Regions from separate parts of the Pantoea sp. UBA4549 genome, predicted to be linked through region 2. Evidence: riboswitches for the same ligand, from Rfam matches in the RefSeq annotation. Region 2 holds a riboswitch; the other holds the start of a gene.
The links. A riboswitch is a leader RNA that binds a small molecule or an ion and turns the genes downstream of it on or off. The one in region 2 is predicted to bind thiamine pyrophosphate.
Positions count from the first base shown of each region.

Region 1: it holds a riboswitch for thiamine pyrophosphate, as region 2 does, so the genes downstream of both, thiB (thiamine ABC transporter substrate binding subunit) here and thiD (bifunctional hydroxymethylpyrimidine kinase/phosphomethylpyrimidine kinase) in region 2, are expected to answer to the same signal.

Region 1 is NZ_DGLH01000013.1:136,997-142,006, reverse strand. It holds gene B3041_RS13095 (MFS transporter) at 1-991, opposite strand, end outside; gene sgrR (HTH-type transcriptional regulator SgrR) at 1,246-2,907, shown strand; TPP riboswitch at 2,943-3,038, shown strand; gene thiB (thiamine ABC transporter substrate binding subunit) at 3,085-4,071, shown strand; gene thiP (thiamine/thiamine pyrophosphate ABC transporter permease ThiP) at 4,047-5,010, shown strand, end outside.
Region 2 is NZ_DGLH01000015.1:219,659-224,668, forward strand. It holds gene B3041_RS15065 (GNAT family N-acetyltransferase) at 1-337, opposite strand, end outside; gene ahpC (alkyl hydroperoxide reductase subunit C) at 599-1,162, shown strand; gene ahpF (alkyl hydroperoxide reductase subunit F) at 1,234-2,802, shown strand; gene B3041_RS15080 (hypothetical protein) at 2,865-3,068, opposite strand; TPP riboswitch at 3,259-3,355, shown strand; gene thiD (bifunctional hydroxymethylpyrimidine kinase/phosphomethylpyrimidine kinase) at 3,425-4,225, shown strand; tRNA gene B3041_RS15090 (tRNA-Asn) at 4,290-4,365, opposite strand; gene B3041_RS15095 (Gfo/Idh/MocA family protein) at 4,630-5,010, shown strand, end outside.

The DNA of each region.
Region 1 (5,010 bases), on a different contig from region 2:
CCTGAAACCAGAGCATGCCAATGCCGGCGATAATACCGATAAACGCGGCATTGAAGAGCTGCAGCAGCATCAGCGCGGCTTTTGACGTAAACAGCACCAGCCCAAGATAAAAGAGAACCGCTGCCACACCCGCCAGCAGCATCAGCGCGCGCTTGCCGACGCGCTTCGCGTAAAAGCCTGCCAGCAGCATAATCGGGATCTCCAGCCCGGCGGCCGTTCCCATCAGGAGGCCCGCCAGCTTTTCCGGCAGCCCCAGCGTGTTGCTCATATAGAGCGGCATATCAATAAAGTACATGGTGTTGCACGCCCACATGATTACTGAGGCGATAAACAGCAGCATCACCTGCGTATCTTTCCACGGGCTGACCTGCAGCAGCAGCTGCTCCGGCGTCGCCACCACGCGCGGCACCGACGGCAGGCCGCGCCAGATCAGCAGCATACTCAATAAAAACATCCCTGCCACCACGGCGAACAGCGTCACGAAGCCGAAATTAAGCGCCAGCGCAAAAGAGAGCGGCGGACCAATGACCCACGCCAGCGACAGCTGTGCCCGCATCACCGAACTGAACATCACCACTTCGCGCGCGGATGCGTCCGCGTACTCCCGCGCCAGTGCAAATATCTGCGGCATCGCGACGCTGGCCAGCGCAGAGAGCAGCACGCCAAGGCTTATCAGCGTGGCGTAGTGGCGGTTAAACGCAAACAGCAGCGCGTTCAGAATGGCCATCAGGCAGCAAAAGAGGATCAGATGCCGCCGGTCGCCGCGCGTGTCAGAGCGCTTTGCTACCAGCATACTGATCACAATGCCGCCCAGGGCATTGATGGTGAAAAAGAGCCCGACCCAGAAGGGCCGCACCTGCACCTCGCGGGTCAGAAACAGGCTGAGGGTTGGTGCCTGCAGCGCACCCGCTACGCCTGCCATAAAGGTGACAGCCATAAAAGCGAGATAGACCGGATCGGGGCGGCGCTGCCGCGTTAACAGCGACTTCATGCAGTAGTCCCTTTGAAAAAACAGAAAAGAGTAGCGAAAGAGCGTAGACGATTTCACACCGCCATGAAAAAAGCCAGCAGAGAAAATCTGCTGGCGGTGTAATTGCACCCTACTCAGAAAAATGTGCCGCACAGGCGACACCGCTGGTTGAGCGCCACCCGAACCGGGCGCCTCCCGCTCTTCCATTGGCTGTCAGTATGCCCCTATTATAGAGAAACAAACACTGAGCGAAATCGTCATGGAGTTCCCCTTTTATGTCCTCAGCTCGTCTGCAGCAGCACTTTATTCGGCTCTGGCAGCAGTGTGAAGGTCAGGATCAGGCGACGACGCTTGACGCTCTGGCCAGCAGCCTGCACTGCTCACGGCGCCATATGCGCAATTTGCTTCAGGCGATGCAGCATGAGGGCTGGCTGACCTGGCAGGCTGAGGCGGGACGCGGAAAGCGCTCGCAGCTGCGCTTCTGCTGTACCGGGCTGGCGCTGCAGCAGCAGCGGGCTGAGGCGCTGCTGGATCAGGACAGTATTGACCAGCTGGTTCAGCTGGTGGGTGACAAAGCGCAGGTGCGGCAGATGATTGCTGCCCACCTTGGGCGCAGCGTGCGTCAGGGCAAACATATCCTGCGCGTGCTCTACTACCGTCCGCTGCAAAACCTGCTGCCCGCCTCACCGCTGCGCCGCTCGGAAACGCACCTGGCCCGGCAGATCTTCAGCGGCCTGACGCGCATAAATGAGGAAAACGGGGAAATTGAACCGGATATTGCTCACCACTGGCAGCAGCTTTCCGCACGGCAGTGGCGCTTTTATCTGCGCCCGGCCATCCGCTTTCATCACGGGCGCGAGCTGGAGATGGCGGATATCCTTGATTCGCTGCAGCGCAGCGCTGCCCTGCCGCTGTTTGCACATATTGCGCAGCTGCACTCCCCGGCACCCTGGACGCTGGATATCTCTCTGACCCAGCCTGACAGCTGGCTGCCATGGCTGCTGGGCAGCGTCAGCGCCATGATCCTGCCGCGCGAATGGCCGGCAATGCCCGACTTTGCCCGTCAGCCTGCCGGCTGCGGCCCCTACAGCGTGCTGCGCAATCAGCAGACGCAGCTGAAAATTGCCGCATTTGATGACTACTTTGGTTACCGGGCGCTGATTGATGAGGTCTCAATCTGGGTACTGCCGGAAGTCAGTGACGAGCTGGTCTACGCTGGCGTAAAGCTGCAGGGCAGCGAGGCGGATGAGATCGCGGAAGAGAGCCGTCTGGAGGAAGGCTGTTACTTTCTGCTGTTTGACCAGCGATCCGCCTGGGGACGCCATGCGCCGTTCCGCCGCTGGGTCAGCGATCTGCTTAATCCCGTTACCCTGCTGCATCATGCCGATCCCGGCTATCAGCGCTACTGGTTTCCCGCCTGGGGTCTGCTGCCGCGCTGGCACCATCGCCGCGATCGGCGGGCAGCGGATAAACCGGACGGTCTGACCCGGCTGACGTTAAGCTGGTACAGCGACCACGTTGAGCATGAAGGCATCGCCAGCGCGTTGCGTCCTCTGCTCGCGCAGCAGGGGGTGGAGCTGGTCACCCGGGTGGTGAGCTATGAAGCGTGGTTTGCCGGCGCCGGTGAAAGCGATATCTGGCTCGGCAGCGTTAACTTTACTCTGCCGCTGGAGTATGCGCTGTTTGCGCAGCTCTATGAGCTGCCGCTGATGCAGCACTGTATTCCGCTGGCGTGGCATGAGGATGCAGCGCGCTGGCGTGAGAAACGTCTGCCGCTGGCTGAATGGGCGCGCCAGCTGGTGGATCAGGACTGGCTGCATCCGCTGTTTCACCACTGGCTGCTGCTGGAAGGTCAGCGCAGCATGCGCGGCGTACGGCTGAACACGCTGGGCTGGTTCGATTTCAAATCTGCCTGGTTTGCGCCGCCGGCATTATGACGCTTTCACGCCGCCGCGGAAATGTCTACACTAAGCCGTTCTCAACGGGGTGCCTGCGTCGTCAGGCTGAGAGAAACCCGTCGAACCTGATCCGGTTAATACCGGCGTAGGGATTTGAGATGTGCCAGCCTCAGATCCTTTGCGACTCACCCCTATCCTCTCCTCAAGGAGCGCAAAGTGTTAAAGAACGTTCTGCCTGTCCTGCTACTGCTGTCTGCGCCGGTATTTGCTGCCAGACCCCTGCTCACTGTCTATACCTATGATTCATTCGCTGCTGAATGGGGGCCAGGCCCGGCGGTAAAGAAAGCGTTTGAAGCGGAGTGCGGCTGCGAGCTGCGCTACGTGGCGCTGGAGGATGGCGTCTCGCTGCTCAACCGTCTGCGCATGGAAGGAAAAAACAGCAAAGCCGACGTTGTGCTGGGACTCGATAACAATCTGCTGCAGGCGGCGGAAAAAACCGGCCTGTTTGCCAAAAGCCAGGTCGATACCGCGGCGCTGCAGCTGCCTGAGCGCTGGCAGAACGACACCTTTATCCCCTTCGATTACGGCTACTTCGCCTTCGTGTATGACAAAAACCGCCTGAAGAATCCGCCCGCGAGTCTGCAGGAGCTGGTTGAAAGCCCGCAGAAGTGGCGGGTTATTTATGAGGATCCCCGCACCAGCACGCCGGGCCTGGGCCTGCTGCTCTGGATGCAAAAAGTGTTTGGCGATCGCAGCGACGCGGCGTGGCAGAAACTGGCGGCCAAAACCGTTACCGTCACCAAAGGATGGAGCGAAGCGTACGGCCTGTTTCTCAAGGGCGAAGGCGATCTGGTACTGAGCTATACCACTTCACCCGCCTACCACATTATTGAAGAGAAGAAAGAGAATTACGCCGCTGCCACCTTCAGCGAGGGGCATTATCTGCAGGTGGAAGTCGCTGCGCAGCTGGCGGGCAGCAAACAGCCGGCGCTGGCGCAGCGTTTTATGCAGTTTATCGTCAGCCCCGCGTTCCAGCAGACGATCCCCACCGGCAACTGGATGTACCCGGTGATCAAAAGTGATTTACCGGCGGGCTATCAGGCGCTGAAGGTGCCACAAAAAGCGCTGCAGTTTTCACCGGCAGAAGTGGCTGACCAGCGCGCCGCGTGGATCAGCGCCTGGCAGCGGGCTGTCAGCCGCTAATGCCAGGCTGGCTGATCCCCGGCGCGCTGAGCGCGCTGCTGCTGTGTGCCGTGGCGCTGCTTGCCCTGGGGGCGCTGCTGACGGCGGCCCCGCTGCCGGACATGCGCGCCCTGCTCAGCGACAGCTATCTGCACCACGTGCTGGCGTTCTCTTTTGAGCAGGCGCTGCTCTCGGCACTCTGCTCGGTGCTGCCGGCTGTGCTGCTGGCGCGCGCGCTCTATCGCCGCCGCTTCCCGGGTCGTACGCTGCTGCTGCGGTTATGCGCGATGACGCTGGTGCTGCCGGTGCTGGTGGCGGTATTTGGCCTGCTGAGCGTCTACGGCCGTACCGGCTGGCTGGCGCAGCTCTGCATGCTGCTGGGCGTACCCTATCACTTCTCTCCCTATGGCCTGCAGGGCATCCTGCTGGCGCACGTCTTTTTTAACCTGCCGCTGGCGACGCGCATGCTGCTGCAGGCGCTGGAGAGCATTCCGGCGGAACAGCGTCAGCTGGCGGCGCAGCTTGGGCTGCGCGGCTGGAACCTGTTCCGGCTGCTGGAGTGGCCCTGGCTGCGCCGGCAGATCCTGCCGACGGCGGCGCTGATCTTTATGCTCTGCTTTGCCAGCTTCGCCACGGTGCTGGCGCTGGGTGGCGGGCCGCAGGCGACCACGCTGGAGCTGGCGATCTACCAGGCGCTGAGTTTTGATTACGATCCCGGCCGTGCCGCGCTGCTGGCGCTGCTGCAGCTTAACTGCTGTCTGCTGCTGGTGCTGCTCAGTCAGCGCTTCAGTAAAGCGATCCCGGCCGGCAGCCAGAAGCTGCAGGGCTGGCGCGATCCGCAGGATAGCTGGCGCGCGCGTATCAGCGACACGCTGCTGATTACGCTTGCGCTGCTGCTGCTGCTGCCCCCGCTGGCGGCGGTGGTCGCTGATGGCGTGCGCGGCGGTGTAGCCGGTGCGC
Region 2 (5,010 bases):
CCAGCGCGGCCCGGTTCTCTGCCAGACATTTCAGCGCGCCGGTTGAGGTAAAGCGTGCTGTAACCCGCTGCAGCAGCGCGCTGCCCACCCCCTGAGCCTGATGCGCCGGGTCAACGTAAAGGCTGTGCAGAAAATTATCGTTGTCCAGAATACCGGCAAAACCCGCGCGTTCGCCGTTTATCTCCGCTACCAGCACCGTTTCGCCCAGGATCACCGCATCAAAATCTTCCAGCTGCCAGTCATCACCGTTGAGCCATGTCCAGCTGTGCCGGCGCGCGGCGAGAAACAGCGTGCGCAGAAACGGACGGTCGCTCTCCTGAAAAGGTCGGATATTCACGTGCGGGGTCTCCTGAATCGCAAGCATCGCTTATGGCACGCGGTCATACGCACCAGCCTGTAAAAAAAATAGCAGTTTTGCCGCATTCTGAGAAAGCCTGTTATCGCCGCCGCTTTTCTGTGTAGAATGCCGCGGCAAGCCGCACCGGATCTGGTCTCGCTGCATTGATAGCTTTTGTTTATCTGAGTGATAACGTCTGCGTATTAGCACCTGGCCCGAAAAAACTGTAGCCTGCATCACATCTTTTTAACGGAGGTCACTATGTCAATCATTAACACCAAAATTAAACCGTTCAAAAACGCAGCGTTCAAAAACGGCGAATTCATCGACGTAACCGAGAAAGACGTTGAAGGTAAATGGAGTGTTTTCTTCTTCTACCCGGCTGACTTCACCTTCGTATGCCCGACTGAACTGGGTGACGTTGCAGACCACTACGAAGAGTTCCAGAAACTGGGCGTAGATATCTACTCTGTTTCTACTGACACGCACTTTACCCACAAAGCCTGGCACGGTTCTTCCGAGACCATCGGCAAAATCCAGTATGCCATGCTCGGCGATCCAACCGGCGCGCTGACCCGCAACTTTGAAATCATGCGTGAAGCAGAAGGTCTGGCCGATCGCGGTACCTTCATCGTTGACCCTGAAGGCATCATCCAGGCGATCGAAATCACCGCTGAAGGTATTGGCCGTGACGCATCTGACCTGCTGCGCAAAGTGAAAGCCGCCCAGTACGTGGCCTCTCACCCAGGCGAAGTCTGCCCGGCTAAATGGAAAGAAGGCGACGCCACGCTGGCTCCGTCACTGGACCTGGTTGGTAAAATCTAAGTTACCTGACACCATTCGGTCTCTTTTTTATCGGGTGCTGCGGCACCCGATTTTCTTCACAGGAACTCACTATGCTCGACACCAATTTAAAAACCCAGCTTAAGGCTTACCTTGAGAAACTAACGAAACCGGTTGAGTTGATTGCTACCCTGGATGAGGGCGCTAAATCTGCAGAGATCCGTACGCTGTTAGCAGACATTGCTGCGCTCTCTGACAAAGTCAGCTTCCGTGAAGAGAACGATCGTCCGGTCCGCAAGCCATCGTTTCTGATTACCAACCCAGGCAGCCAGAGCGGTCCGCGCTTTGCCGGTTCGCCAATGGGCCATGAATTTACGTCACTGGTGCTGGCCCTGCTCCAGACCGGTGGACATCCCTCTAAAGAGGCGCAAAGCCTGCTGGATCAGGTTATTTCACTCGATACCGATCTGCACTTTGAAACGTACTATTCGCTCTCCTGCCACAACTGCCCGGACGTGGTGCAGGCGCTGAACCTGATGGCGGTGCTTAACCCGCGTATCAGCCACACCGCCATCGATGGCGGCGTGTTCCAGCATGAAATCACCGAGCGCAACGTCATGGGCGTGCCGGCTGTCTACCTTAACGGCAAAGAGTTTGGTCAGGGCCGCATGAGCCTGGCTGAAATCGTCGGAAAAGTAGATACCAACGCTGATAAGCGTGCGGCAGAAGAGCTGAACAAGCGTGACGCTTATGAAGTCCTGATCATCGGCAGTGGTCCGGCAGGCGCCGCGGCCGCTATCTACTCCGCGCGTAAAGGTATTCGCACCGGCCTGATGGGCGAGCGTTTTGGCGGCCAGGTACTGGATACAGTAGATATTGAAAACTACATTTCTGTACCCAAAACAGAAGGTGCGAAGCTGGCGGGTTCACTGCGCGCGCACGTCGATGATTACGCGGTGGATGTGATTGACACGCAGAGCGCGATTAAACTGATCCCGGCCGCGCAGGAAGGGGGATTGCACGCTATTGAAACCGCTTCCGGCGCGGTGCTGAAATCACGCAGCATCATTATCGCCACCGGCGCGCGCTGGCGCAACATGGGCGTACCGGGCGAAGATCAGTATCGTACCAAAGGGGTAACCTACTGTCCGCACTGCGACGGCCCGCTGTTTAAAGGCAAGCGCACCGCGGTCATTGGCGGCGGTAACTCCGGCGTGGAAGCGGCCATCGACCTGGCCGGTATCGTTGAGCACGTTACGCTGCTGGAATTTGCCGGTGAGATGCGTGCCGACAAAGTGCTGCAGGATAAACTGCGCAGCCTGAAAAATGTCGACGTGATCCTCAACGCCCAGACTACCGAAGTCAAAGGCGACGGCAGCAAAGTCACCGGCCTGGCGTATCTGGATCGCACCACGCAGACCACGCACGAGCTGGCGCTGAGCGGCATCTTTGTACAGATTGGTCTGCTGCCTAATACCGGCTTCCTTGAAGGCGCGATAGAGCGTAACCGCATGGGTGAAGTGATCATCGATGCGAAGTGCGAAACCAGCCTGAAAGGCGTGTTTGCCGCCGGCGACTGCACCACGGTGCCCTATAAGCAGATTATCATCGCCAGCGGCGAGGGCGCTAAAGCATCACTCAGCGCCTTTGATTATCTGATCCGCACCCAGCCGGCACAGTAAATTCAATTCTGTTATCCGGCCTGCGCCCCGCACCTTGCTGCGGGGCTTTTTTTTGCCGTTAATCAGCCAAGCCAGCGGCGTGCTTCGCTATCGCTGAGGTCGTGGTAGTAAAGCTTATGCAGCCGCGCGCCACAGCCGCGACAGCGTGCGGTGATACAGGTGGCCAGGCAGTAACGTCCGGCAGGGTTCAGAACGCCGGGGTGGCTGATTGTAATCTGATGCCAGCGGTGAGCGTGCGGAATAAGATGGCGCAGCAGGTTAATCATGGTGATATCCGGCAGGGTGGTCCGGCAGCAGATTAAGCACGCAGCAGCGTTATCGCGGCTTGCGCTGTATCAATAAACCGGTCACCCCAGCGGTCTGTCTGCCTCTGCAACCGCGCAGATCAATGTTTCTGCTCTCTGTGGCTTGCTTCAGGCGATCGCTTCCCCTAAGCTGCCGGTGTGTCGTAACAGACACCATGACTCGGGGTGCCCTTCTTTGTGAAGGCTGAGAAATACCCGTATTACCTGATCTGGATAATGCCAGCGTAGGGAAGTCAGATGCCTGCGCGCATTCGCCTTCCTGTACGCCTGACAGGAGCGCTATGATGACCCACCCTTTCTCTGCTTTGCCGCGCGGCTTGCCCCGTATAAATGCCCTGACCATTGCCGGCACCGATCCCAGCGGCGGCGCAGGGATTCAGGCCGATCTCAAAACCTTTTCTGCACTCAGCGCCTACGGCACCAGCGTCATTACCGCACTGGTGGCACAAAATACCTGCGGCGTGCAGTCGGTCTGTTATCTTTCCCCGGCGTTTGTCGCCGCACAGCTCGATTCGGTCCTGAGCGATATCCGTATCGATACGGCGAAAATCGGCATGCTGGCCGGGAGCGATATCGTGGAGGTCGTAACAGAAAAACTGGCGCGTGCGCGGCTGCCGTTTGTGGTGCTGGATACGGTCATGATTGCCAAAAGCGGCGATGCGCTGCTGGCCCCCGAGGCGGTGGCAGCGATGCGTGAGCGGCTGCTGCCGCAGGTTTCACTGATCACGCCTAATCTGCCGGAAGCGGCGGCGCTGCTGGAAACGGCACCTGCCCGGGATGAGCGCGCCATGCTGCAGCAGGGGGAGGGACTGCTGGATCTCGGCTGTGCAGCGGTGCTGATGAAGGGCGGCCATCTGGAGGATGCAGAGAGCCCTGACTGGCTGATCACCCGCAGCGGACGCACCCGTTTTACGGCGCCGCGCGTGGCGACGCGTCATACCCACGGCACCGGCTGTACACTGTCGGCAGCGCTGGCGGCGCTGCGACCACGGCATGAGAGCTGGGCTGATACAGTGGCAGCGGCAAAAGGCTGGCTGCAGCAGGCGCTGCTGCAGGCCGATTCACTGGAGGCAGGAAAGGGCATCGGGCCGGTGCATCATTTTCATCACTGGTGGTAGGACGCAGGCGGATAGTACGCAGGCATAAAAAGAGCAGCCTTACAGGCTGCTCTTTTTAAGAATCTGGCTCCTCTGACTGGACTCGAACCAGTGACATACGGATTAACAGTCCGCCGTTCTACCGACTGAACTACAGAGGAATTGTGTGGAACGGGGCGCATAATATCGGGCAGCCTGCTGCGTGTCAAAGCCCTTTTGCAAAATTTTCACCAACTGCTGAATAAACCGCCACTCCCTGACACAATGTGAGGAATATCACCAAAGTACTGCAAACTTACAGCGGTAATTGCTGATTTTGTCGTGTGCCCCACATCAATGATCACAGATATTTCATTTCGCCATTGTGGCGCCGAAATATGAAACATATATTCCGCGAAACCTTCTCTACTTTTCACGGGTGCAGCATGAACAGAGTCAGAATCGGAATGATTGGCAGCGGATATATCGGGCGGTGTCACGCTATCGCCTATGCGCAGGCACCCACGGTATTTGCCCTGAAGGGGGAGATCGTGCGTGAGATGCTGGCTGAAGTAAACCCGGCCCTGGCGGCAAAGCAGGCCGCCACGTTTGGCTTTGCCCGTTCCACCGGCGACTGGCGCGAGCTGGTCAGCGATCCGCAGATCGATGTCGTGGATATCTGCGCGCCCAACTTCCTGCATAAAGAGATGGCGCTGGAGGCGATTCGCCACGGCAAACATGTCTACTCGGAAAAACCGCTGTCGCTGAGCGTAGCGGATGCAGAGGAGATGGTACAGGCCGCAGAGCGGGCAGGTGTAAAAACGCTG